Regions from separate parts of the Lentzea rhizosphaerae genome, predicted to be linked through region 2. Evidence: riboswitches for the same ligand, from Rfam matches in the RefSeq annotation. Region 2 holds a riboswitch; each other region holds the start of a gene.

Region 1 (7,719 bases), on a different contig from region 2:
CGCGAGTCGTTCGCGCCGCCGATGTCACACCAGATGACGTCCGGGTCGTACCCGTCGACCAGCTCGGTCATCTGCGGCGCCTGGTAGTCCTTCACGAAATCCCTCCCGGCCTGGTAGCCGGTGTAGGGCTCAGGCGCGCCGGAGTAGGGATTGCGCGGCCCGTGGCCACTCCACGGGTTGTCCGGGTTGAACCACTCAGGCATCGAGAAGTAGAGGCCGTTCTTCAGTCCAGGCGTGTACTTCCGCGACGCGTCGAACAGCTCCTTCACCAGGTCGCGGCGTGGCCCGAGATCGACGGAGTCGCGGCCGGACACCTTCGAGTCCCACAGCGCGAAGCCCTCGTGGTGCTTCGAGGTCAGCACGTAGTACTTCGCGCCCGCCTCCTCGAACAACCTCACCCACTCGCGCGGATCGAACTTCGACGCGGTGAACTGCGGGATGAACTGGTCGTAGGCGAAGTCCTTCCCGTACGTCGCCGCGTGGTAGGCGTTCACGGCGTTGGACGGGTTCTGCATCCACTGCCAGTACCACTCCGCGTACTGCTCGCCCGGCGGCGACCACGCGGGCACCGAGTACAGCCCCCAGTGGATGAAGATCCCGAACTTCGCGTCGTCGAACCAGTACGGCGACTCGTGGGTGCCGAGCGACGCGTCGGTCGCCTGGTAGTCCGCCACTCCCAGCGTGAACCTGGCCTTCTGCGAGGCCGACACACGTCCGGACGACGCGATGACCTTCCCGTCGAACGTGCCGGTCCGGTAGGCGTGGATTCCGATCCGCACCCGCGCCTCCTCACCGGGCGCGAGCCGACGAACCAGCGCCGGTTGGAGCGTCACGACACCGAGGCCCTCCGCCCGCACCGAGACGTTCGAGACCCACCGGTCGCCGAGGTTCACGACGGTGGCCTCGATCGTCTGACCACCCACCCGCGGCAGCTTGGTCGTGCTGCGCGCGCCGCGGACCGCGAGCACCTCGCCCTTGCCTGCGGGCTGCAACGACAGCGCGAAGACGTGCAGCGAGGACTTGCCCTCGACCGCCGGGTTCGTCACCGGCAGCGTGACGGCGACCGCGTCCTTCTGAGGATCCGCCCACACCTGGGCGGTCCCGATCGACACCGGGTGCTGGTCGGTCCCGCCGGGCGAGTACCGGAACGGCGCGGAGATCGGACCACTGCCGGAGTACCAGTCAGGTCCGCTGAGAGCACCGGTCGTGGACGATCCGTCCGCGTAGTGCACCGTGGCGGTCCCGCCGGCCGCCCCGTACGAGGACGCCACGAGGAAGTGCGCGGTGAGATAACGGCCCTTCGGAAGCTCGATCCGCTGGCCCGTCGCGACCACGTTGTTGTTCTTGGTCTGTGAATTTCCCGGGAACAGGTACGGCACACCATCGGCCGTGACCTGGCCGGACGGCAGACCCTCCGCGGGGAACGCGTAGCCGGAGCCGTCGAAGTTCCCGGTCCGGTCCGACGCGGTGTCGATGCCGTCGTTGTCGAAGAGGTGGCCGATGGGGACGGTGAGGGGAGCTGGGGCGTCTGCGGCCGACGCAGCCGGGACGGGAGTCAGCACCAGTGAGGCGAGCAGGGTGAGGACGAACGGTTTCCTCATGAGACCTCCGATGTCTGCCTCACCTCACCCTGGCAGCGCTCGTCCCGATGTCAACCATCTCGCGTTGACACTTGGCGGTGGCCGCACATAGCGTTCGCGCCGAGAACTGAAGACCGGCCGCGGTGCCCGTGAGGCACCAGAACCCGAGTGGGAGAGACCTCGACGAACTGGTCGGGGCGCCGAAGGGGCAAGCTCCCGCACACTCTCAGGCAGCAAGACCGCTCGGGGTAGGCAACTCTGCACGGCGGAGGGGGCGTTAGTTGTCCTGACCCGTCACAGCCAGAGGAGTCGCCGTGGAGTTCCCCGAGAACCTGCTCTACACCCACGAACACGAGTGGGTCGACTGGACGCCGGGTACCCAGGACCCGTTGACCTGCGGGATCACCGAGTACGCCGCAGACGCCCTCGGTGACATCGTCTTCGTTCAGCTCCCCGAGGTCGGCGCGAAGGTCGTCTCCAACGAGGTGTGCGGCGAGCTCGAGTCCACCAAGTCGGTCAGCGACCTGTTCTCGCCCGTCACCGGTGAGGTGATCGAGGTCAACAGCGCTGTCGTGGACGACCCGGCGGTCATCAACAACGAGCCGTACGGTGCCGGCTGGCTGTTCAAGGTGCGCGTCGAGTCGGCGGAGAACCTGCTCACGGCGGCGAAGTACGCCGAGCTCACCAAAGACTGACAGCGGACCCCACCACGAAGGACTGATCAGTGGCGATCAGCGTTTTCGACCTCTTCTCCGTCGGCATCGGACCGTCCAGCTCCCACACCGTCGGCCCTATGCGCGCGGCCGCGATGTTCGTCGAGAAGCTCGGCTCGCGGGTGTCCGAAGTGGACCGCGTGCACGTCGAGCTCTTCGGCTCCCTCGGTGCGACCGGGCACGGGCACGGCAGCCCCAAGGCCGTGTTCCTCGGTCTCGAAGGCAACCTCCCGGAAGAAGTCGACCCCACGGTCGCGGCCACCCGCGTCGAGGAGATCGTCGCGGGCGGACGGCTCCGGCTCGGCGGCGCGCACGAGATCGGCTTCGTGCACGACCGCGATCTCGTCATGCACCGCCGCAAGTCGCTTCCGTTGCACCCCAACGGGATGAGTTTCGAGGCGTACAAGGGCGACGAGTCGGTCGAGCACGCCGTCTACTACTCGATCGGCGGCGGCTTCGTCGTCGACGAGAACGCTTCGGGCACGGACCGGATCAAGCCGGACACGACACCGTTGCCGCACCCGTTCCTGACCGGCGACGAACTGCTCGCGCGCTGCCGCGAAACCGGCCTGTCGATCAGCGAGATCATGATGGCCAACGAGCTGTCGTGGCGGAGCGAGGACGAGGTCCGGCAAGGACTTCTGCACATCTGGCACGTCATGCAGGAGTGCGTGGAACGCGGCTGCACCGAACAGGGCGTCCTGCCCGGCGGTCTCAAGGTCCGCCGCCGCGCCGCCGAGATGCGCAAGCGGCTGGAGGGCGAGCACTTCGTCACCGACCCGCTGCGCGTCATGGACTGGGTGACGCTCTTCGCGTTGGCGGTCAACGAGGAGAACGCGGCGGGCGGCCGAGTCGTCACCGCACCGACGAACGGCGCGGCCGGCATCGTGCCCGCGGTTCTGCACTACTACACGAAGTTCGTGCCGGGAGCCAACGACGACGGTGTCGTCCGGTTCCTGCTCACCGCGGGCGCGATCGGCGTGCTGTTCAAGGAGAACGCGTCGATCTCCGGCGCCGAGGTCGGCTGTCAGGGCGAGGTCGGCTCTGCGTGCTCGATGGCCGCCGGTGGCCTGGCCGAGGTCCTCGGCGGCACGCCGGAACAGGTCGAGAACGCGGCCGAGATCGCCATGGAGCACAACCTCGGCCTGACCTGCGACCCGATCGGCGGCCTGGTGCAGATCCCGTGCATCGAACGCAACGCCGTCGCGTCCATCAAGGCCATCACGGCGGTGCGCATGGCGTTGCGCGGCGACGGCTCGCACTTCGTCTCGCTGGACAAGGTCATCAAGACCATGCGCGACACCGGCAAGGACATGTCGGTGAAGTACAAGGAGACCGCACGCGGCGGCCTCGCCGTGAACGTCATCGAGTGCTGAACTCGGCCACCTGGTCGATCTGCTCCAGCGCCCTCTGCGCGACCTCGCTGTCCATTGCGGACAGACGGTCGCGCAGGGCGGCGGTGAGCAGCCACTCCTCGATCTGCTCGCCCGCCGAGGGGTTCTTCCAGAACAGCCAGGCGCCGTAGGTGCTGCTGTCGCTGACCAGGAAGTCCCGCGACCAGTAGGCGGCGAGATGCGCGAAGGCCCCGTCGGGAAGGCTTTCGACCAGACGCAGCCACGGGGTCATGTCCTGGTCCAGCTGGGCTGCAGCCTGGATCAGGTCGTTCAACGCCGGCCAGCGCTGCTCGTCCCCGGCCGCGCGCACGACGACGTCGGTGATCATGGACCGCAGCGCGATGCGCTCGTGTTCAGGCCAACTGGTGAAGCGCGCCTGCTCCAGTCCCGTGGTGTACATGGAGTCCGGCTCGTTCTCCAGGACCCCGACCACCCGGTGCGCGAGCCGCCGCCACGCGAGCTCGTACTCGTCGCGGTCGAAGTGATCCGTGGACTCCCGGGCGAACTGCTTCACGATGTCGTACGGGACCAGCGCGGGATCGCCGTCGAGGACGTCCAGCTCGGCCTGGGTCCAGCAGTACAGGCAGCCCTTCACCGGGCGTCGTACGCCTGCTGCGCCGCGAGCACCTCGGGCATCCGCGTCTCCAGGAGGTGGATCAGCGACAGCAGCCGTTCCGCCGTCTCGCGCCCGAGCGGCGTGAGGCTGTAGTCGACGCGCGGAGGGTTCGTCTGCTGCGCCTCGCGGTGGACGAGCCCGTCGCGCTCCAGCGCGTGCAACGTCTGGGACAGCATCTTCTCGCTGACCCCGTCGACGCGGCGGCGCAGCTCGTTGAACCGCAGCGGACCGTCCACGAGCGCGCCCATCGTCAGGCTGCCCCACCTGCCGGTGACGTGCTCCAGCGTCGGGCGCGACGGGCACGCCTTGGCGAACACGTTGAAGTCCATACCAGCATACTAACTGATAGTTAGTGGTTTTTGGATGAACGGCGCTTTTGTCCACCTGAGGTGGACAAAAGCGCCGTTCATCTTAAAACGGCCAGGTGGCGTTCTGGCCCGCCTCCAGAAGGGGGACCAGGCGGAACGTCGCGTCCGTCAGGCCACCGAACTCGTGCCGGTTGGCCTTGCCGGTCGCGTACGCGGCCTGCCGGTACCCGTTCAGGTTGAACCCGTAGACCGGCACGTGCCGCGGCACGGCGTCCGAGACGCCCTTCCCGTGGTGCCCGGCCACCGTCTGCATGTCCGAGATGATGAACACGCGGTCGTGGCCCCGGTAGCTGCGCTGCAACGACCCGATGATGTCGGTGCCGTGTCCGACCTCACCGATCCTCTTCAGGAACCGGTCGACCTCGCGGATCACCGAAGCCCCGCGCGCGACGTCGTGCCGGAACGTGCCGTCCGCGAAGCCCACGACGTCGACCTGCTCGCCCTTCGCGCCCAGTGCGACGCCGAACACCGCCGCGGCCTTGGCCGGGGTGACCTTCGACTTCGCCGAGATCGTGCCGTGCGACATCGACGCCGAGGTGTCGACGAGGATCAGCGACCGGCCCGGCAGTGCGGGCAGGTTGCCGAGCGACGCCTGCAGCGCCTGGTCCAGGGCGTGGCCCCAGCGCAGGCTCGGCGCCGCCTCGTACGCGGACAGGAACCGGAACGGGAACTGCCGCGAGCGGGCGACCTGGCCGGGGTCGGCCAGACGTGCCGCGACCTGAGACGCGACCTCGTCGGACATGCCGGCCTCGTCGAAGTTCCTGAGGTTCCTCAAAAGAGCCATGTAGCCCATGGACGGCGCCAGCGCCTCCCACACCTCACGGGTCATCGGCCCCTGCAGCCACCCCGCCACGGCCTCCCAGGTCATCCCGGCCCGGCGCAGCACGTCCGCCGCGTCGGGACGCCCGAAGAGCGCGCGTCGCTGGTCGACCGGCCACGCCATGAGCTCACGGCGTGCCGCGATCACCCGCAGCGCCTCCGGGACGGCCACGTCGGCGTCGCGGCGCCGGTCCAGCACGTACTGGAAGAGCGCGCCCTGCCAGTCGGCGGCCGGCGAGGGGTGGGCGAGGTTCAGCACGTCGGCCATGCGGTAGCCGCGGGCGTCGCTGTCCCACTTGAGGACCGCGCGCTCGTCGTACAGGCGCCGCACCGCGTCCGCGATGCCGCGCTTGATCGGCTTCGGCACGCGCCGGCCGTTCGCGCCCGTCCAGCAGGCGAGGAGCTCACCCGGCTCGTCCGCGCGCTGCAACACCGAGTCCACGACCGCGCGGTTGGTTACGCCCGCGTCAGCGGAGGCGGCGAGCCGTGCCGACACGAACTCGGCCGCGCCGACGAGCGACGCCGTGCGCATGTTCGCCTCGGTGCGCAGCCACTTCAGCAGCCGTGCGATCCACTCGGGATCGGTGAGCGCGACGGCGCGGACGAGCTGCGCGAAGCGGTTGTCCCGCTGGTTGCCGGACTCGTAGAAGGTGTCCTCGCCGCCCATGTTCGACACGGCGAGCAGGAACAGCTCGGACTTCGTGTCGCGGGCGTAGCCGTCGCCGCCCTCGTAGGTGGTCGTCGACGGTGCCGGCGCCGTGGCGACCGGGCTGGTGCCCGCCGGACGTGCGCGAAAGATGTTGAACTTCGCCATCGGCTCTCTCCCCTCAAGACAAAAAGAAAGGGAGCCCACGAACGACACACGTGTCCGAGATCGAGGTCGCGGAAGGTACATCAGCTGCTCTGCCCAACTGAGCTACAGCCGAAGTGGCTGGTGGGATTCGAACCCACGACCCGCCCATTAACAGTGGAAGTAACCCTCTGCTTCGCACCGGACACGTGTGAAGTTGTGTGCTCCCGAGATCAGTGTCGCCAACGGGTTTTTTGCGTTTTGAAGACGAAGTAACCGTTGGCTTCGCACCGGGTGCAGATCTATGCAACCACACCGCGCCAGCGATTTGATTCCGGCCGATGTGGAGTTTTTGGACGCCCGAGATCGAGTCGCGGAAGGAGACTGCTCACCGGGGTGAGCGAAGACCGGCCGAGACCGGCTTCAGGAGTCGAACCTGATGGGATGCCAGAAGTAACCCTCCGCTGCGCACCGGGCGCACACTCATACAACCACACCGCGCCAGCGATTTTTCTAGGGCGCCGTCTTCACCAGCCGGCGGAGGAGGTAGAACAGCCCGACCGTGAGCAGGAAACCGACGGCGCTGATCATCACGATCTGCTCGACGGTCTCGGCGCGTGACCCCGCGAACACGTAGGCGGTGCAAATCGGTCCGGTCCCCAGGAGCGTGAACGACATGAAATCCCGGAACGACACCCTGGACACCCCTGCGGACACCGAGACCGTCTCCGCCATCATCGGGATTCCCCGCGCCACCCCGAAGAACCAGGGCCCGAACTGACGGCTCCAGCGCCGCATTTCAGTCAGTTCCTCAATGGTCACGACTCGGCGCACCAACCGCGGGCCGGCGTACCGGCCGAGGGCGTACCCTGCGGCAGAGGAACCCAGGGATCCGACGATCGCGAGTGCCAGCCCCAGCGGCAGGCCGAGTGCCGTTCCCGCGAGCACGATGAGCGGAGTCGACGGCACGGGCAGCAGCACGTCCACGACGAGCAGGGCGAAGATCGTCACCGCCGCCCACACCGGGTCGATGCCGCGCACCCACGTCACCACCCCCTCGAAGTCGATGAGGTCGAACGCCTCGAACACGATCCAGCTCAGCAGCACGAAGCCGAGCACGACGGCCGGTATCCACTTCCACCGAACGCCCGTCTCATAACTCATCGGGTGATGGTCGCCCACCTCGATGCGCCGGACAATCCGCCAGTGGCGCAGGTTCCGCGAAGGAGACACACATGAGTGACGACCTGGTGCCGTTCCTCGGACACTGGGTGCTCGATCCGGCACGCTCCGCGTACACCGGCGGCACCCCTCCCCGAAGCGGCCACTACGACCTGCGCCTGGAAGGAGAACGGCTGGTCGTGAGCATCGAAGGCGTGCTGGGGTCGGGTGATCCCATCCGCACCGGGTACACATTGGACCTGTGGCAGGACACGCCG
Region 2 (7,719 bases):
CGACGGCGACGTGCGGGTGTCCGCGCGGCCCTCGGACTCGGTGGCGCTGGCGTTGCGGGTGGGGGTGCCGATCCACGCAGAGGAGTCGGTGCTGGCCGAGGCCGGCCTCATCATCCCGGACGAGCAGGAGGACGAGGTCGAGAAGTTCCGCGAGTTCCTCGACTCGGTCTCACCTGAGGACTTCAGGGGCGCTGACACCTGAGTTTCGCGGTGTGTCGCTGTCCGTCTTGTTTGGAACCACCGTGCTCCACCCGAGTGTCGCTCTTTTGGGCTACGTTCCGTCCGATTCGGCCGCTAAACGATCACTAAACGTCACCTGAACGTCCTACTTCGGGTGACGGTATGACTCTCTACCTGAGGTTGAGGGTCGACACTCCCCGCGCGTCGCGTTGACCTGCCCTCGGACCGGTCTTACCGTCGAACTCGAGTGGACGTCGCTGGTTCGCGCGAGCTGACGCAGCGGCTTGACGGCCTCGACTTTCGTGGCCGTTCCGAGGGGAGGCAGGCGTGGTCGAGGAAGCGCCCGTTCGGGCCGAATCCGGGCAGCAGGGTGAGCTGTTCCCGGACTCCTCGCTGCCGGACGAACTCGTCGGCTACCGGGGGCCCGCGGCGTGTCAGATCGCGGGCATCACGTACCGGCAGCTCGACTACTGGGCCCGGACCGGACTCGTCGCTCCGACGATACGGATGGCGCACGGCTCCGGCAGCCAGCGGTTGTACTCCTTCAAGGACATCCTGGTGCTCAAGGTCGTGAAGCGACTGCTGGACACCGGCGTCTCGTTGCAGAACATCCGCGTCGCGGTCGACCACCTGCGCCGGCGCGGCGTGCAGGACCTGGCGAAGATCACCCTCTTCTCGGACGGCACGACCGTCTACGAGTGCACCTCGCCGGAAGAGGTCGTCGACCTGCTGCAGGGCGGTCAGGGCGTGTTCGGCATCGCCGTGAGCGGTGCGATGCGCGAGATCAGCGGCACCATCCACGAGTTCCCGGCCGAACGTGCGGACGGCGTCGAGATCGCCCCGATGACCGAGGACGAGCTGACCCGCCGCCGCCGCGAGCGCGCCACCGGCTGAAGGATCATGGCCGGCTGGCCGCCCCGCGTGGCCGGTCGGCCGAAGCGTGCGGACCGCGCTGTTCCCTAGCGTCGAGCACATGACGAGCACACCCTCCTGGCAGGTTTTGAAGGTCCTGGCCGACGCGGCGCGGCAGGCGTCGCGGCTGGAGTCCGGCTTCGTCGGTACCGAGCACCTGCTGATCGCCCTGGCGGACTCGATCGGCCGCGGCCGCAGGCTGGGCGTCAAGTCGGTGCGGGCACAGGCGGTGGCCGGAGGCTGGACCGGTGACGACGGCGGCGCGGCCGTGTCCGGTCCGGAGGTCACCGCGCTGATGCGCATTGCCCACCACCACACTCACGTCGAGCCCGTGCTGCCGGTGAGTTGCGCCTTGGACGGGTGTTTGCGGTCGGCGATCGCAGAGGCCGGCGACGGCGTGCTGACCACGACCCATCTCTCGGTGGCGTTGCTGTCGCTGCCGTCCGGACGCGCCGCCGAGCTGTTCGGCGTTCTGCGGGTGGACGTCGAGGCCACGATCGAAGCCGTGCGGAAGGCCGCAGAACCGGAAGACGCTTCGGCGGTGTGGCTGCTGCGCCAGGCGGGGGCGTTGGAGGGCGAGTCCGGTAGCGGCACCATGCGGTGGCTGGCGCGGTTCGTCCTGCGTCGCCAGAGCACGGGCGGACCGGTGCTGAACGTCGTGCGAATGGAGGCGAACAGGCTCGCGGTGGCCGCTGGGCGTCAGGAAACGGCGGCGGACCTGGTGGCGGCGGTGCTCGCGGTCGACCACCAGCTGACTGCTGCCGGGTGGCGCTTGCGGCCGGAGCTCTCCTCCGGCGGGGCGGCGGCGCTGCGGGCGGCCGGTGTGGACCCGGCCACGTTGCCGGCGGCGACCGGCGCCGGGATCGAGCGGTTCATCGAGGGTGCCAAGCTCGTCGCGGCCCGGCGCGGGGAAGTGGTGGGCACCGCGCACCTGCTGGTCGCGGTGCGCGACGACCTGTTGGACCCCGTCGGCCGGGTGTTGCGGGATCTCGCCGTTGAGACGTAGGTCGCGTCCCTGGGGACTAGCGGGGCTGCCTGCGGGTATCCTTTGCGGGTAGTCGCTGAACTCAGGCGGGAGAGACCGGGATTCCACGAGCCCGGCGCCGAAGGAGCAAGTCCCTCCCCGGGAACCTCTCAGGCATCCAGGACCGCGTGAGCGAGACGCCTCTGGAAAGTGGATCCCGCTGCAGTGGGATCCCGCCGACGGTGAAAGCCCGTGCAGCTGCGGGTGAACCTCTCAGGCGCCCTTCGGGGTACGGACAGAGCGGGGAGGGCACCAGGACACGTGTGCCCGCAGCCCCCGGAGGCGTTTGATGACGCAGGACCGCATTCCGCTCGCCGCTCTCGAGCACGGCACCCCGTTCGCCGACCGCCACGTCGGTCCGCGCCCCGCCGAACTCGCGCGCATCCTCGACGTCATCGGCGTCGGATCGCTGGAGGAGCTGGCGCAGCGCGCGGTGCCGTCGTCCATCCACGAGCGCGACCTCGTGCTGGACCTGCCCGTCCCGGCGACCGAGACCGAGGCGCTGGCCGAGCTGCGTGAGCTGGCCGCGCAGAACCGCCCGATGACGCAGATGATCGGTCTCGGCTACTACGACACCGTCACGCCGGGCGTGATCCTGCGCAACGTCCTCGAAAGCCCCGCCTGGTACACGGCGTACACGCCGTACCAGCCGGAGATCTCGCAGGGCCGTCTCGAGGCGCTGCTGAACTTCCAGACCATGGTCGGCGACCTGACCGGCCTGCCCGTCGCGAACGCGTCCATGCTGGACGAGTCGACCGCCGCCGCCGAGGCGATGACGCTGGTGCGCCGCGCCGGCAAGTCCAAGTCGAACAAGTTCGTCATCGACGCCGACACGCTGCCCCAGACGCTCGCCGTCATCGAGACGCGCGCGGAGCCGTTGGGCATCGAGATCGTCGTCGCCGATCTGTCGCAGGGCATCGAGGGCCTCGGCCTGGGCGGCGACTTCTTCGGCGTGCTGCTGTCGTACCCCGGCGCGTCCGGTGTGGTGCGCGACCAGGCCGCGTTGATCGAGGAGATCCACGCCGCCGGTGCACAGGCCGTCGTCGCCGCCGACCTGCTCGCGTTGACGCTGCTGCGCGCGCCGGGCGAGATCGGCGCGGACGTCGTCATCGGCACCACCCAGCGCTTCGGCGTGCCGATCGGCTTCGGTGGCCCGCACGCCGGGTACATGGCCGTCCGGTCCGGCCTGGAGCGTCAGCTGCCCGGCCGTCTCGTGGGCGTCTCCGTCGACGCGGACGGGTCCCTGGCCTACCGCCTCGCGTTGCAGACGCGCGAGCAGCACATCCGCCGTGAGAAGGCCACGTCGAACATCTGCACCGCGCAGGTGCTGCTGGCCGTGATCGCGTCCATGTACGCCGTCTACCACGGTCCCGAGGGCCTGCGCGCCATCGCGACCCGCGTGCACCGCCTGGCCACCGTGCTCGCCACGGGCCTGTGCGAGGCCGGTCTCGACGTCGTGCACGGCGAGTTCTTCGACACCGTCCAGGTCCGCGTTCCCGGTGAGGCTGCGGCGGTCGTCGAGAAGGCCCGCGCGGCCGGCATCAACCTCCGCAAGGTCGACGAGGACGTCGTGGCGATCGCGTGCGACGAGAAGACCACGCGGGCGCACCTCGTCGCGGTGTGGGAGGCGTTCGGGGTCACCGGGGCCGATGTGGACGCGATCGACGCCGACACCGCAGACGGCATCCCGGCCGACCTGCGCCGCACGTCGGACTACCTGACGCACCCGGTCTTCCACGCGCACCGCTCCGAGACCGCGCTGCTGCGCTACCTGCGCGCGTTGTCCGACAAGGACGTCGCGCTCGACCGCAGCATGATCCCGCTCGGCTCCTGCACGATGAAGCTGAACGCGACCGCGGAGATGGAGTCCATCACCTGGCCGGAGTTCTCGACGCTGCACCCGTTCGCGCCCGCCGAGGACGCCGCCGGTCTGCTGAAGATCGTCTCCGACCTGGAGGCCTGGCTGGCGGAGGTCACTGGCTACGACGCCGTGTCGCTGCAGCCCAACGCCGGTTCGCAGGGCGAGTTCGCCGGTCTGCTGGCGATCCGCGCGTACCACCGTTCGCGCAACGAGGAAGCGCGTGACGTCTGCCTGATCCCGTCGTCCGCCCACGGCACGAACGCCGCGTCCGCTGTGATGGCCGGCATGCGCGTCGTCGTCGTGAAGTGCGATGACAAGGGCAACATCGACATGGGCCACCTGCGTTCCACGGTCGCCGAGCACGCGGACGACCTGGCCGCGATCATGATCACCTACCCGTCGACCCACGGCGTGTACGAGGACACCGTCCGCGAGGTCTGCGGCCTGGTCCACGACGCGGGCGGCCAGGTGTACGTCGACGGCGCGAACCTCAACGCCCTGATCGGCCTGGCGCGCTACGGCAAGTTCGGCTCGGACGTCTCGCACCTGAACCTGCACAAGACGTTCTGCATCCCGCACGGCGGTGGCGGCCCCGGCGTCGGCCCGATCGGCGTGCGTTCGCACCTCGCGCCGTTCCTGCCGAACCACCCGCTCCAGCCGACCGCCGGGCCTGCCACGGGCGTGGGCCCGATCTCCGCGGCTCCCTGGGGTTCCGCGTCGATCCTGCCGATCTCGTGGGCCTACGTGCGCATGATGGGCGGCGACGGCCTGCGCCGCGCCACCCTGACCGCCGTGGCGGCCGCCAACTACGTCGCACGCAGGCTGGACGAGCACTACCCGGTCCTCTACACCGGCGAGGGCGGCTTCGTCGCCCACGAGTGCATCCTCGACCTGCGCCCGATCACCAAGGCCACCGGCGTGACGGTGGACGACGTCGCCAAGCGTCTCGCCGACTACGGCCTGCACGCCCCGACGATGTCGTTCCCGGTCGCCGGCACCCTGATGGTCGAGCCGACCGAGTCCGAGGACCTGGCCGAGATCGACAGGTTCATCGACGCCATGATCGCCATCAAGCGCGAGATCGACCGCGTGGGCGCGGGCGAGTGGCCCGTCGAGGACAACCCGCTGCGCAACGCCCCGCACACCGCGGCCTGCGTGACCACGGGCTCCTGGGACCACCCGTACACCCGCGAGGAGGCCGTGTTCCCGGCCGGTACTTCTGCTCCGAAGATCTGGCCGCCGGTCCGCCGCATCGACGGCGCGAAGGGCGACCGCAACCTGGTCTGCTCCTGCCCACCGCTCTCCGCCTACAACAGCTGATCAACTGATGAACGGCGCTTTTGTCCACCTCAGGTGAACAAAAGCGCCGTTCATCGCTTTCAAGCTCCGGCGGGGCAGGCGGGGTCGCCGCAGTCCTCGGCGTCCAGCTCGACGGTTTCACCGCACCGCTGACAGATCTGGTCGTTCACCGCCAGATGGTCTCACCCGCGCCGTGCGAAGAGGACGGCCCCGTCCTCGCCGAGCAACCACTGCGCCTCCACCGTGAAGCCGGCTTCCCGCAGCCACTGCGCCACGCGCTCCGGCCGTCGCAGGTGGACGTGGACGCGCATCGGGTGCCCGCCGTAGCCCTGCGTCTTCAGGTTCGTCCGGTCGCCGACGTGGAAGCCGAGCTGCAGCAACCCGTTCGGGCGCAACGCCTCCCGGAAGTGCCCCAGCACCGCCGGCACGAGCTCGTCCGGCACGTGGATCAACGACCACCACGCGATGATCCCGCCCACGGAGACGTTGAGCGGCTCGGTCATCGACCCCACCTCGAACCGCAGCCCGGGATGTCTCGCCCGCGCGAGTTCGATCATCGCGGGGGAGAGGTCGATCCCGAACGCGTCCACCCCGAGCTCGTGCAGACGTGCGGTGATGATGCCGGGTCCACAGCCGACGTCCGCGACAGGCCCGCGCACCTCCTCCGCGAACAACCGCAGCGCCGCCCGCAGGTGCGGCAGCCCGTCCAGCAGTTCGCGAGTCTGGTCGGCGTAGTCGACCGCCACCGTGTCGTAGGAATCGCGGGTGTCCGTCAGCCAGTCGTTCACGCCGCAGGAAGTTACTCCTCGAACGGCTCCGGCCGGTGCCGTCCGAACAAAGCCAGCGAGGAGATCCACACGTCCGGATCCCCGTCCCAGTCGAGCGCCTTGATCTGGTCCGCGGACCGCCGCCCGCCGATCGCCCGCATCAGCTCGAACGACGTGGTCCGCAACGTCCCGGCCGGCTCACCGTGCCCGAGCACGCGGTCCCCGTGTTCCAGCGTGATCCGCAACGCCGGCACGTCGTTCTCCCGCATCCGCTGGTCGAGCTGCTGCAACGGTTTCGTCAACGCGGACCGCACGGCGACGCCGTCCCGGTCGCCGGGAGCTCCGAGCGCGGCACGGAGGTCGTGCTCGTGCTGCACGACCTCCGAGATCAGCACGGACCCCATGGGTGAGTCGAACAACGGCTCGGCCAGCGAGCGGTTCGCGTCCCACTCCGCGAAGGCGTCCTCCAGGGAGTTGTCGCGCCGGTCGCGGACCTGCCGTTCGCCCCACTCTCCCGACTCGACCCCGTCGAACCGGCGGTCCACGAAGTCGCGCAAGCCCCCGGCCAGGTGCGCCACCACGTCCTTGACCGACCAGCCCGGCGTCGCCGCCACGGGTGTCTGCGGATCCCTGCCCCGGACCAGCTCGGTGATCCGGTGCTTGGCCGCGTCGTAGAGCGGGGCGTTGGTCATCGTCAGACCTCGTACTCCAGGGTGTAGGTGGCGCTGCCATCCTCCGCCCAGTCGACCGTCGCCGCACCTCGCGCGCCCGCGTAGGCGCCGGTGCCGTCCAGGATCTCGATCACGCCCTCGACGCCGTCGCGGTACGCGCCGACGTGCCGCAGCACCAGCGTGCCGTCGTCGGTCGTGATCTCCTCGATCGCGGTCGTCCAGCACACGGTGTCCCCGTAGGACATGAGGTAGCGGCAGTTCCCGATGCCGGTCACGTCACCGCTGTAGGCGAACTGGACGTGCGCCTCGGTCAGCTTGCGTCCCTCGACCTCCTTGTAGGGACGGCCGTCCCAGGTGTTCTCGTCCCAGCTCTTCATCGCGATGGTTCCGGTTGCCTTCATGTGGACCACTCTGCTGGCAGTTCCTGACAGTTCGTGTCAGGTTTGACGAATGAAGTCGAGCCGTCTCATGCAGGTGCTCCTGCTCCTCCAGTCGCGGGGCCGGATGACGGCCGACGAGCTGGCGTCCGAGCTCGAGGTCTCGCCCCGCACGATCTACCGCGACATCGAGTCCCTCGGCGCCGCCGGCATCCCCGTCTACGCCGACCGCGGCCCCACCGGCGGCTACCAGCTCGTCGACGGCTACCGCACCCGGCTGACCGGTCTCACCACCGGCGAGGCGCAGTCGCTGTTCCTCGCCGGGCTCCCCGGCCCCGCGGAGGAGCTGGGGCTCAAGGAGTTCGCCGCCGCCGCCCAGCTCAAGCTCCTCGCCGCGCTGCCGACCGAGCTGCGGACGCGGGCCGAGCAGATCCGCCAGCGGTTCCACCTCGACACCCCGACGTGGTTCCGCGGCGACGAGCCCACCGAGCACCTCGCCACGATCGCCGACGCCGTGTGGGAGCAGCGCAGGGTGCGGATGACCTACCAGCGGTGGGGCAACCAGACCGTCGAGCGCGAGGTCGACCCGTACGGTCTCGTGCTCAAGGCCGGCACCTGGTACTTCGTC
Region 3 (7,719 bases), on a different contig from region 2:
GATCATCGATCCCCACCCGCACCCGACGTCGAGCAGCCGCATCCCTGGCCGCAGGTCGAGCTTGCGGCAGACCAGGTCGAGCTTGTTGTGCTGAGCCCGGGCGAGCGAGTCCTCATCGGACGTGAAGTACGCACACGAGTAGGCCATGCTCGGATCGAGCACGAGCCGGTAGAAGTCGTTGCTCAGGTCGTAGTGGTGCGAAATGGCGTCCCGGTCCCGGCTCTTCGTGTGCAGCGCACCCCGCAACCGCGCCTCCTCCTTCGGCGCGTCCGGGTTCGGCCCGATCACTTTCAACCGCAATGCAAGTTTCGCAACCTCCACCACCTTCGGCCGCCGCGTGACCCCACGCCGCACGAGCCCCCAGATCTGCGACAGCCCGACGGCGAGATCCCCCTCGACGTCGAGCTCGCCACTCACGTACGCCCGCGCGAGCCCGAGCTCGTCCGGCCTCCACACGAGCCGCCGCAGAGCGTCCCGAGACCGGATCACGAGCACGGTCCCGTCCTGAGGCCCCGCCACGCTCCCGTCCCACGCCCGAATTCCGATCGGCAGCGGCGCACCCAGCACCCTCTCGGCCATTCCTGCCAGCTGACCAGCGACGACCACCCTGCACCTCCCGCACGACCTGGCTCCGCCAGACGTTCGAGCCGACAAGAGGTTCGGTTCGTTTCTGAACCGAGACGCAACCGGGCCCGTATGGCCTCGATAGAGCGAACGACGGAACAGGAGGACATGAGTGTGATCCGACGTAACCGCATTGCCATCGGGCTCGCCGCGGGGCTGGCAGTTGTGCTGGGTCTGGGTGTCTGGAGCGCCACGGGAAGTGGCACGAACTCGAAGCCGGTGGCACAGACCGAAACCGACCTGGGCGTCCTCGGTGACTACGGCGACGTGGGTCAGCCCCCGGTACTCCAGGAGCCAGCTCAGGCACCCGAATCCCCACAGCAGCAGGCACCGGAGGCCCAGACCCCGGCCGCGCAGCCTCCCGCAGCGCAGCCGCCGGCCGCAGCTCCGGTCAGTTCGTTGAAGCTGGTAGGCAAGGCCGTCGACAAGATGGGCATGGTCGTCCAGGACGGCGATGGCCGCACGATGTACCGCTTCGACAAGGACACCCCGAAGCCGGAAGGCAAGTCGAACTGCAACAACCAGTGCGCCGTGACGTGGCCGCCACTGCTGTCGGACACGATTCCGCAGGTCGAGGGCATCGACTCGAAGCTCGTCTCGCTGATCACCCGCGCAGACGGCAAGAAGCAGGTCGCGATCGACGGCTGGGCGCTCTACGCCTACTCCCAGGACCCGAAGCCGGGCGCCTGGAAGGGCCAGGGCGTTGGCGGCACCTGGTTCGTGATCCAGCCCGACGGCAAGCGCAACGTCGAGTGCCTCCCGCCCGGCGTGACGGCACCGGCAGCCTGAATCTCCCGTTAGGACGGTCCATCTGAGACACACAACACCCTGACACGGTGAAACCCCGGCCCTGGGGAAGGGGCCGGGGTTCCCGTCGTTTCGCTCAAAGGCAGAAGGGCGCCGCCAAGAGGTGGCGCCCTTCTCTTCAGGGCCGCGCGGAAGGCGAGACGAGCTCAAGTCGAGGCCGAAGGCGAGGCGACGCCGAACCGCATGCCCTGCGCACGTATCCGTCCAACGCAACAGGGAGACGGCCCACGCAACCAGGCGCACCCCGAAAACGCGGCCAGCGCAAGCTAACGCAGGCGTCCCCCCAAAAGGAGGACCCCCTGAGCCCAAACGCTGCTCAGGGGGTCCGACAAGATCAGAAACTCAACAACCCGAACGCTCAGAACGCCAAGGACTCAGAGCGTCGAGTACAACGGATGCTTGGCCGCCAAAACCTCAACCCGCCCCCGCAGCTCCTCCAAAGCAGCCCCAGGCTTCAACGCCTCAGCAATCACATCAGCAACCTCAGCGAAGTCCACCTCGCCAAACCCGCGCGTGGCCAACGCCGGCGTACCAATCCGAAGCCCAGACGTCACCATCGGCGGCCGAGGGTCATTGGGAACAGCGTTGCGGTTGACCGTGATCCCGATCTGGTGCAGCACGTCCTCAGCCTGCTTCCCGTCCAACTCGGACGAGACCAGGTCGACCAGAACCAGGTGCACATCGGTGCCCCCGGTCAGCACCTTCACCCCAGCAGCCGCGACGTCCGCCTGCGACAGACGGTCCGCGAGAATCCGCGCCCCCTCCAGCGTCCGCCGCTGACGGTCCGCGAACTCCGGCGAGGCGGCGTGCTTGAACGCCACCGCCTTGGCCGCGATCACGTGCTCCAGAGGCCCACCCTGCTGGCCCGGGAACACCGCCGAGTTGATCTTCTTGGCGATGTCCGCGTCGTTCGACAGGATCACGCCGCCGCGGGGACCGCCGAGGGTCTTGTGCGTGGTGGTCGTGGTGACGTGCGCGTGCGGCACGGGCGACGGGTGGAGCCCTGCGGCCACCAGGCCGGCGAAGTGGGCCATGTCCACCATCAGGTAGGCCTCGACCGAGTCGGCGATGCGGCGGAACTCGGCGAAGTCCAGCTGGCGCGGGTAGGCGGACCAGCCGGCGACGATCAGCTTCGGGCGGTGCTCGGCAGCGAGGCGCTCGACCTCGGCCATGTCGACGCGGCCGTCCTCGTCGGAGACGTGGTACGGCACGACGTTGTAGAGCTTGCCGGAGAAGTTGATGCGCATGCCGTGGGTCAGGTGGCCGCCGTGCGCGAGGTCCAGGCCCAGGATCGTGTCGCCGGGCTGGAGCAGGGCGAACATCGCGGCCGCGTTGGCCTGCGCGCCCGAGTGCGGCTGGACGTTCGCGAAGCCGGCGCCGAAGAGCGACTTGATGCGCTCGATGGCCAAGCGCTCGACCACGTCGACGTGCTCGCAGCCGCCGTAGTAGCGGCGGCCGGGGTAGCCCTCGGCGTACTTGTTGGTGAGCACGGAACCCTGTGCCTGCAACACCGACACGGGCGTGAAGTTCTCCGAGGCGATCATCTCGAGGGTGCCCTGCTGGCGCGCCAGCTCGGCGGCAACGGCCTCGGCGACCTCGGGGTCGTACTCCGCGAGGGAGGCGTTGAACTGCTCGGACATCTGAGGATCTCCCTATTACTTGGCGCGCTTGTAGAACGGAAGTGCGACGACCTCGACCGGCTGCTTCTTGCCGCGGACGTCCACCAGCAGTTGGGTGCCCGGCTCGGCACTCGCCTTCGTGACGTAGGCCATGGCCACCGAGTAGCCGAGCGTCGGGGAGAGGGCGCCCGAGGTGACCTCGCCGACGACCTCGTCGCCGTTCAGCACCGCGTAACCGTGGCGCGGGGCGCGGCGCTCGGGGGTCTTCAGTCCAACGAGGACCGAGTCCACACCGGACTCCGACACCTTCGTCAGCGCGTCGCGGCCCACGAAGTCGCCCGGCTTGTCGAGCTTCACGACGCGGCCGAGGTTCGCGTGGTACGGCGTGAGGGACGTCGTCAACTCGTTGCCGTACAACGGCATTCCGGCTTCGAGACGCAACGTGTCGCGGCAGCCGAGGCCGCACGGCTTGAGGTCGTGCGCGGCACCGGCCTCGAGCAGCGCGTTCCAGACGGCCGGGGCGTCGGCGGGCGCGAGGAACAGCTCGAAGCCCTCCTCACCCGTGTAGCCGGTGCGGGCCAGGAGCGCGTCCACGCCCGCGACGGACGACGGGTACGAGGCGTAGTACTTGACCGTCGAGAGGTCGGTGTCGGTCAGGCCCGACAGGATCTCGACCGACTTCGGGCCCTGGATCGCGATCAACGCGTACTCCGTCGAGGAGTCCGTCACGACGGTGTCGAAACCGGCGGCGCGCTCCACCAGTGCCTCGGCGACCACGGCCGCGTTGGAGGCGTTCGCGACGACCATGTACTCCTCGTCGCCCAGCCGGTACACGATCAGGTCGTCGATCACGCCGCCGTCGGCCTGGGTGATCATCGTGTAGCGGGCCTTGCCGACGGCCAGCGCGGAGATGTGGCCGACCAGCGCGTAGTCGAGGGCCTCGCCGGCCTGCGGTCCGGTCAGCACGATCTCACCCATGTGCGTGAGGTCGAACAGGCCCGCGGTGGTGCGCACCGCGTGGTGCTCGGCGAGCTCGCTGGAGTAGCGCAGCGGCATCCGCCAGCCCGCGAAGTCGGTGAACATCGCGCCGAGCTGCTCGTGCTCGGCGTTCAGAGGCGTGAGGCGGGACATCAGAACGCTCCTCCAGGGTGCGCCGAAGAGCCGGACCAGGCCGGCTGAGGCAACAGAAGAATGACACGGTCCATCGGAGACTCCTCTTCCAGAGCAGCCTCCCCCTCTGTCATGAGCCTGAGAGCTTCGCCGCGCGGAACGCGACTTGCACCGTGGGCGAGGCCGATGGGCCTGCTTTCCAGAGTTGCCTTCGTCGTGCGGTATCTGTGCCTGAGAGATTCCGGGGAGGAGTTGCTCCTTCGGCGCCCACACTCAAGTGAGCTCTCCCGCGCGACATCGACGGCCGTGTTCAGTTGGTAGCCCCAGACGCTAGCAGGCCAAACGTCACAGCGGCACGCCCTGCGCAGTCTTCTCGACCACCTTGCGCTCCGCCCAGAACGACAGGAACGGCACGGTGCCGGCGAGGAGCACGAGCGCGGTGCCCTTGATCGACCAGCGCAGCTTGAGCGCCAGGTCGACGGAAATCACCAGGTAGATGGCGTAGAGGAAGCCGTGGACGGGGCCGACGACCTTCATGAACCCGCCCATGTCCGCGGCGTACTTGAGCACCATCGCCACGACCAGGAGCAGCAGGAAGACACCGACCACGTAAGCCATGACCCTGAACCGGGTCAACGCACCCTTCATCTGCCCGCCTTCGCTCAACGACCGTCCCGCGCGTTGAGGTCCGCGAGCATGCGGTTGTAGGCCGCGAGCTCCGCGTCTTCTTCGTCGTCGAACTGCTCGACAGGCGCGGGTTTGACGGCGTCAACGGTAGTCACCGGCTCAGGAGCGGCGACAACCGGCTCCGGCGCGGAGAGAGCCTCGTCACTGCGCTGGCGCGACAGGCGGCGGAAGCGCCACACCATGAAGAGGGGGAAGAGGCCGAAGAGCGGCCACTGGAGCACGTAACCCAGGTTCTGGAACGTGCCGCTGGCGGACTCGAAGCGCTGCCACTGCCACCACGCGAGCCCGCAACAGGCGATCAGAGCGACCAGGCAGCCGAGCCCGATCAAGATTCGCTGAGGGGTGAGGAGGCCGCGCACGACCTCCAGCCTACTTGGGTAGGGCTCCCGCCTCCGAGAGCCTGCCCCGTACATCACTTGGGTAGGGCCTCCGCATAAGGAGGCCGACCCGGTTGGGGGTCCGGGGGCTTGCCCCGGCTGGGGTGTGGGGGCTCGGCCCCCACAAAACACGCGGAACGAACTTCGGCGAGCGCTCCCGCGAGCACACCCCTCCCGTTCGTTGCGCCCTACGCCACGCCGTCCCGGCGCTGCCTCTGCAGACGTGCGACGCACCAGGCCGCGGCAGAACCACGGCGAAGGTGCTGGAGAACCGTCATCGGTCCCAGGCGCCTCCCGAGGTCGGCAGGGCTGAGGCCGGCAGCGCGGTAGTCGAGCGCACGCTGGTCCAACGGGCTGATGCCCGCGTCCCACCACTGCTCGGCCTCGCTGACGTCACCAACCAGCTGCCAGTAGCTCGCCGCGGCGGCGAGCAGTGCCTCGGGTGCCTCCGGCGCCCGCTTGCGCATCGCGGCCACGTAGGCCGGATCCGCCGAGTCGACCTTGACCAAGCCACGCGACCCGCTCCGTGCGGCACCCCGCTGCACTGGGATGCCTGGCGCCGAGGGGGGAGCCTCCGCGAGCCACGCGTTCTTGATCCGGTTCACCTCCTGCATCTCTGCGTCATCAGACCGTTCAGCCGCCCACTGCTTCAACAGCTCGTGGACCCCGGAGTCCTCGACCATCCATGCCTCCTCGTCGGTCGGGGATCGGCCATTGCAGCGGAAGGTATTCGGTAGGTCTGACAATCGCCAGACCCTGAATCCCCAGAACACCCGTTACCAGTGCGTGATTGGCCTCATTCCACCCATCCGGCTCAGTCCGAACGGCCGAGGATCACCGAGAGTCACTAGGCGACGGGGGTTGCCGTCCCGAAGAGGCTCCTGACGAAGGTGATGATCGACTCCGCGCCCTGTCGCAGCCACCCGAGGACCTGCTGAACCGCGGCAGCGGACTGCTCGGGCTGGGTGATCAGGAGGAACAGCACCAGCGCGACGCCCGCCAGCACTAGCACCTTCTTGAGGTTCACAGGTACCTCTCCGTCCATGTCGTTCACAGGGTGAGCGGCGGACCGCCCGTGTCACCCGTCATGGTCCCTCATTCACCCATGCGATGAACAACGACCACGCCCAACTGTTCCCGGGATCCACCAGCGGCACACGCCTACATGACGGGGAATGTCACCCGAATGGCGGCTAAAGAGCTCTCTGTCCAGCGCCGATGTCCTGGGCACGAGGTGAACACGGACACCCTCGCATCCCACAGCTTGGACCAGACACTGTTGTACCGGGTCTCACCCGTATGCCGAACCGCCGGCATCACGCTCTGTCACGTCGTCGTGTCGCAATTAATGCGCACCCGAGCATTCAGCCAATTACTCCTGACCGCCGCAGTTCCATAATTTGGGCATCCGCCACACCCATGTCGGCAAGCACTTCCCCGGTGTGCACCCCGGTCGAAACCGGAGGCGTCGGAACCGACGTCGGCGTCCGGTCGAAGCGCGGAGCCGGCGCGGGGTGCAGCGCCCCCTCGACGTCCACGAACGTGGCACGCGTTGCGTTGTACGGGTGACGCGCCGCCTCCTCGGGCGTGAGCACCGGAGCCAGGCACGCGTCCGTCTCCCGCGCCAGGTCGGCCCACTCGTCACGAGAGCGCGTCTTCACCGCCGCCGCGATGCGTTCCCGCAGCTCAGGCCAGTTCGCCGGGTCGTTGCGCGACGGCGCGTCCTCCAAGCCCAGCACGCGCACCAGGTCGGCGTAGAACTTCTCCTCCAGCGCGCCCACGGCCACGAACTGCCCATCCGCGGCCTCGTAGACGTCGTAGAACGGCACGCCGCCGTCGAGCATGTTCTCGCCGCGCGCACCGGACCACATGCCCGCGTTCTTCATCCCGTGCAGGAACGTCGTCAGCAACGCCGCCCCGTCGACCATGGCCGCGTCCACGACCTGCCCACGCCCGGAGCGCTCCCTTTCATACAGTGCGGCCAGCACGCCGAGGGCCAGCAGCAGCCCTCCCCCGCCGAAGTCGCCGAGCAGGTTGATCGGGAACGAGGGCGGCCCACCGGCCCGTCCCAAAGGCTCCAGCGCACCCGCGACGGCGATGTAGTTGATGTCGTGCCCGGCCCGGTCGGCGAGCGGACCGTCCTGGCCCCAGCCGGTCATGCGTCCATATACAAGGCGCGGGTTGCGGGCGAGGCACTGCGCGGGCCCGATGCCCAGCCGTTCGGTCACTCCTGGCCGGAAGCCCTCCACCAGCACGTCCGAGCGTTCGACCAGGCCCAGCACCAGTTCGGCGCCCTCCGGCCTGCGGGTGTCGATCGCGATCGAGCGCCGGTTGCGGCCCAGGAAGTCGCCGGGGACCGTCGTCCGGCTCCCCGGCTTGTGCACCTGGATCACGTCCGCGCCGAGGTCCGCGAGCACCATGCAGCCGAACGGCGCGGGCGCGAGGCCCGCGAGCTCGATGACGCGAAGTCCTGCCAGCGGCCCGCTCACAGGGAC

What was found. A riboswitch is a leader RNA that binds a small molecule or an ion and turns the genes downstream of it on or off. The one in region 2 is predicted to bind glycine.
Region 1: linked by a shared signal. The riboswitch ahead of gcvH (glycine cleavage system protein GcvH) and the one ahead of gcvP (aminomethyl-transferring glycine dehydrogenase) in region 2 are both predicted to bind glycine.
Region 3: linked by a shared signal. The riboswitch ahead of gcvT (glycine cleavage system aminomethyltransferase GcvT) and the one ahead of gcvP (aminomethyl-transferring glycine dehydrogenase) in region 2 are both predicted to bind glycine.

What each region holds. Positions count from the first base shown of each region.
Region 1 is NZ_JBHRZI010000011.1:315,079-322,797, reverse strand. Features, by position in the region: gene ACFOWZ_RS08845 (alpha-L-fucosidase) at 1-1,601, opposite strand, end outside; glycine riboswitch at 1,740-1,832, shown strand; gene gcvH (glycine cleavage system protein GcvH) at 1,895-2,275, shown strand; gene ACFOWZ_RS08835 (L-serine ammonia-lyase) at 2,305-3,669, shown strand; gene ACFOWZ_RS08830 (hypothetical protein) at 3,656-4,282, opposite strand; gene ACFOWZ_RS08825 (winged helix-turn-helix transcriptional regulator) at 4,279-4,632, opposite strand; gene ACFOWZ_RS08820 (TROVE domain-containing protein) at 4,715-6,304, opposite strand; gene ACFOWZ_RS08815 (TVP38/TMEM64 family protein) at 6,794-7,444, opposite strand; gene ACFOWZ_RS08810 (hypothetical protein) at 7,516-7,719, shown strand, end outside.
Region 2 is NZ_JBHRZI010000027.1:277,067-284,785, reverse strand. Features, by position in the region: gene ACFOWZ_RS31235 (bifunctional nuclease family protein) at 1-202, shown strand, start outside; gene ACFOWZ_RS31230 (MerR family transcriptional regulator) at 508-1,074, shown strand; gene ACFOWZ_RS31225 (Clp protease N-terminal domain-containing protein) at 1,154-2,098, shown strand; glycine riboswitch at 2,155-2,253, shown strand; gene gcvP (aminomethyl-transferring glycine dehydrogenase) at 2,406-5,297, shown strand; gene ACFOWZ_RS31215 (class I SAM-dependent methyltransferase) at 5,459-6,064, opposite strand; gene ACFOWZ_RS31210 (maleylpyruvate isomerase family mycothiol-dependent enzyme) at 6,076-6,735, opposite strand; gene ACFOWZ_RS31205 (DUF3224 domain-containing protein) at 6,738-7,115, opposite strand; gene ACFOWZ_RS31200 (helix-turn-helix transcriptional regulator) at 7,165-7,719, shown strand, end outside.
Region 3 is NZ_JBHRZI010000015.1:83,336-91,054, forward strand. Features, by position in the region: gene ACFOWZ_RS17305 (class I SAM-dependent methyltransferase) at 1-579, opposite strand, end outside; gene ACFOWZ_RS17310 (COG4315 family predicted lipoprotein) at 733-1,413, shown strand; gene glyA (serine hydroxymethyltransferase) at 1,806-3,071, opposite strand; gene gcvT (glycine cleavage system aminomethyltransferase GcvT) at 3,087-4,181, opposite strand; glycine riboswitch at 4,281-4,368, opposite strand; glycine riboswitch at 4,370-4,460, opposite strand; gene ACFOWZ_RS17325 (DUF3817 domain-containing protein) at 4,506-4,808, opposite strand; gene ACFOWZ_RS17330 (hypothetical protein) at 4,823-5,206, opposite strand; gene ACFOWZ_RS17335 (hypothetical protein) at 5,413-5,907, opposite strand; gene ACFOWZ_RS17340 (hypothetical protein) at 6,072-6,251, opposite strand; gene ACFOWZ_RS17345 (CaiB/BaiF CoA transferase family protein) at 6,589-7,713, opposite strand; gene ACFOWZ_RS17350 (acyl-CoA dehydrogenase family protein) at 7,710-7,719, opposite strand, start outside.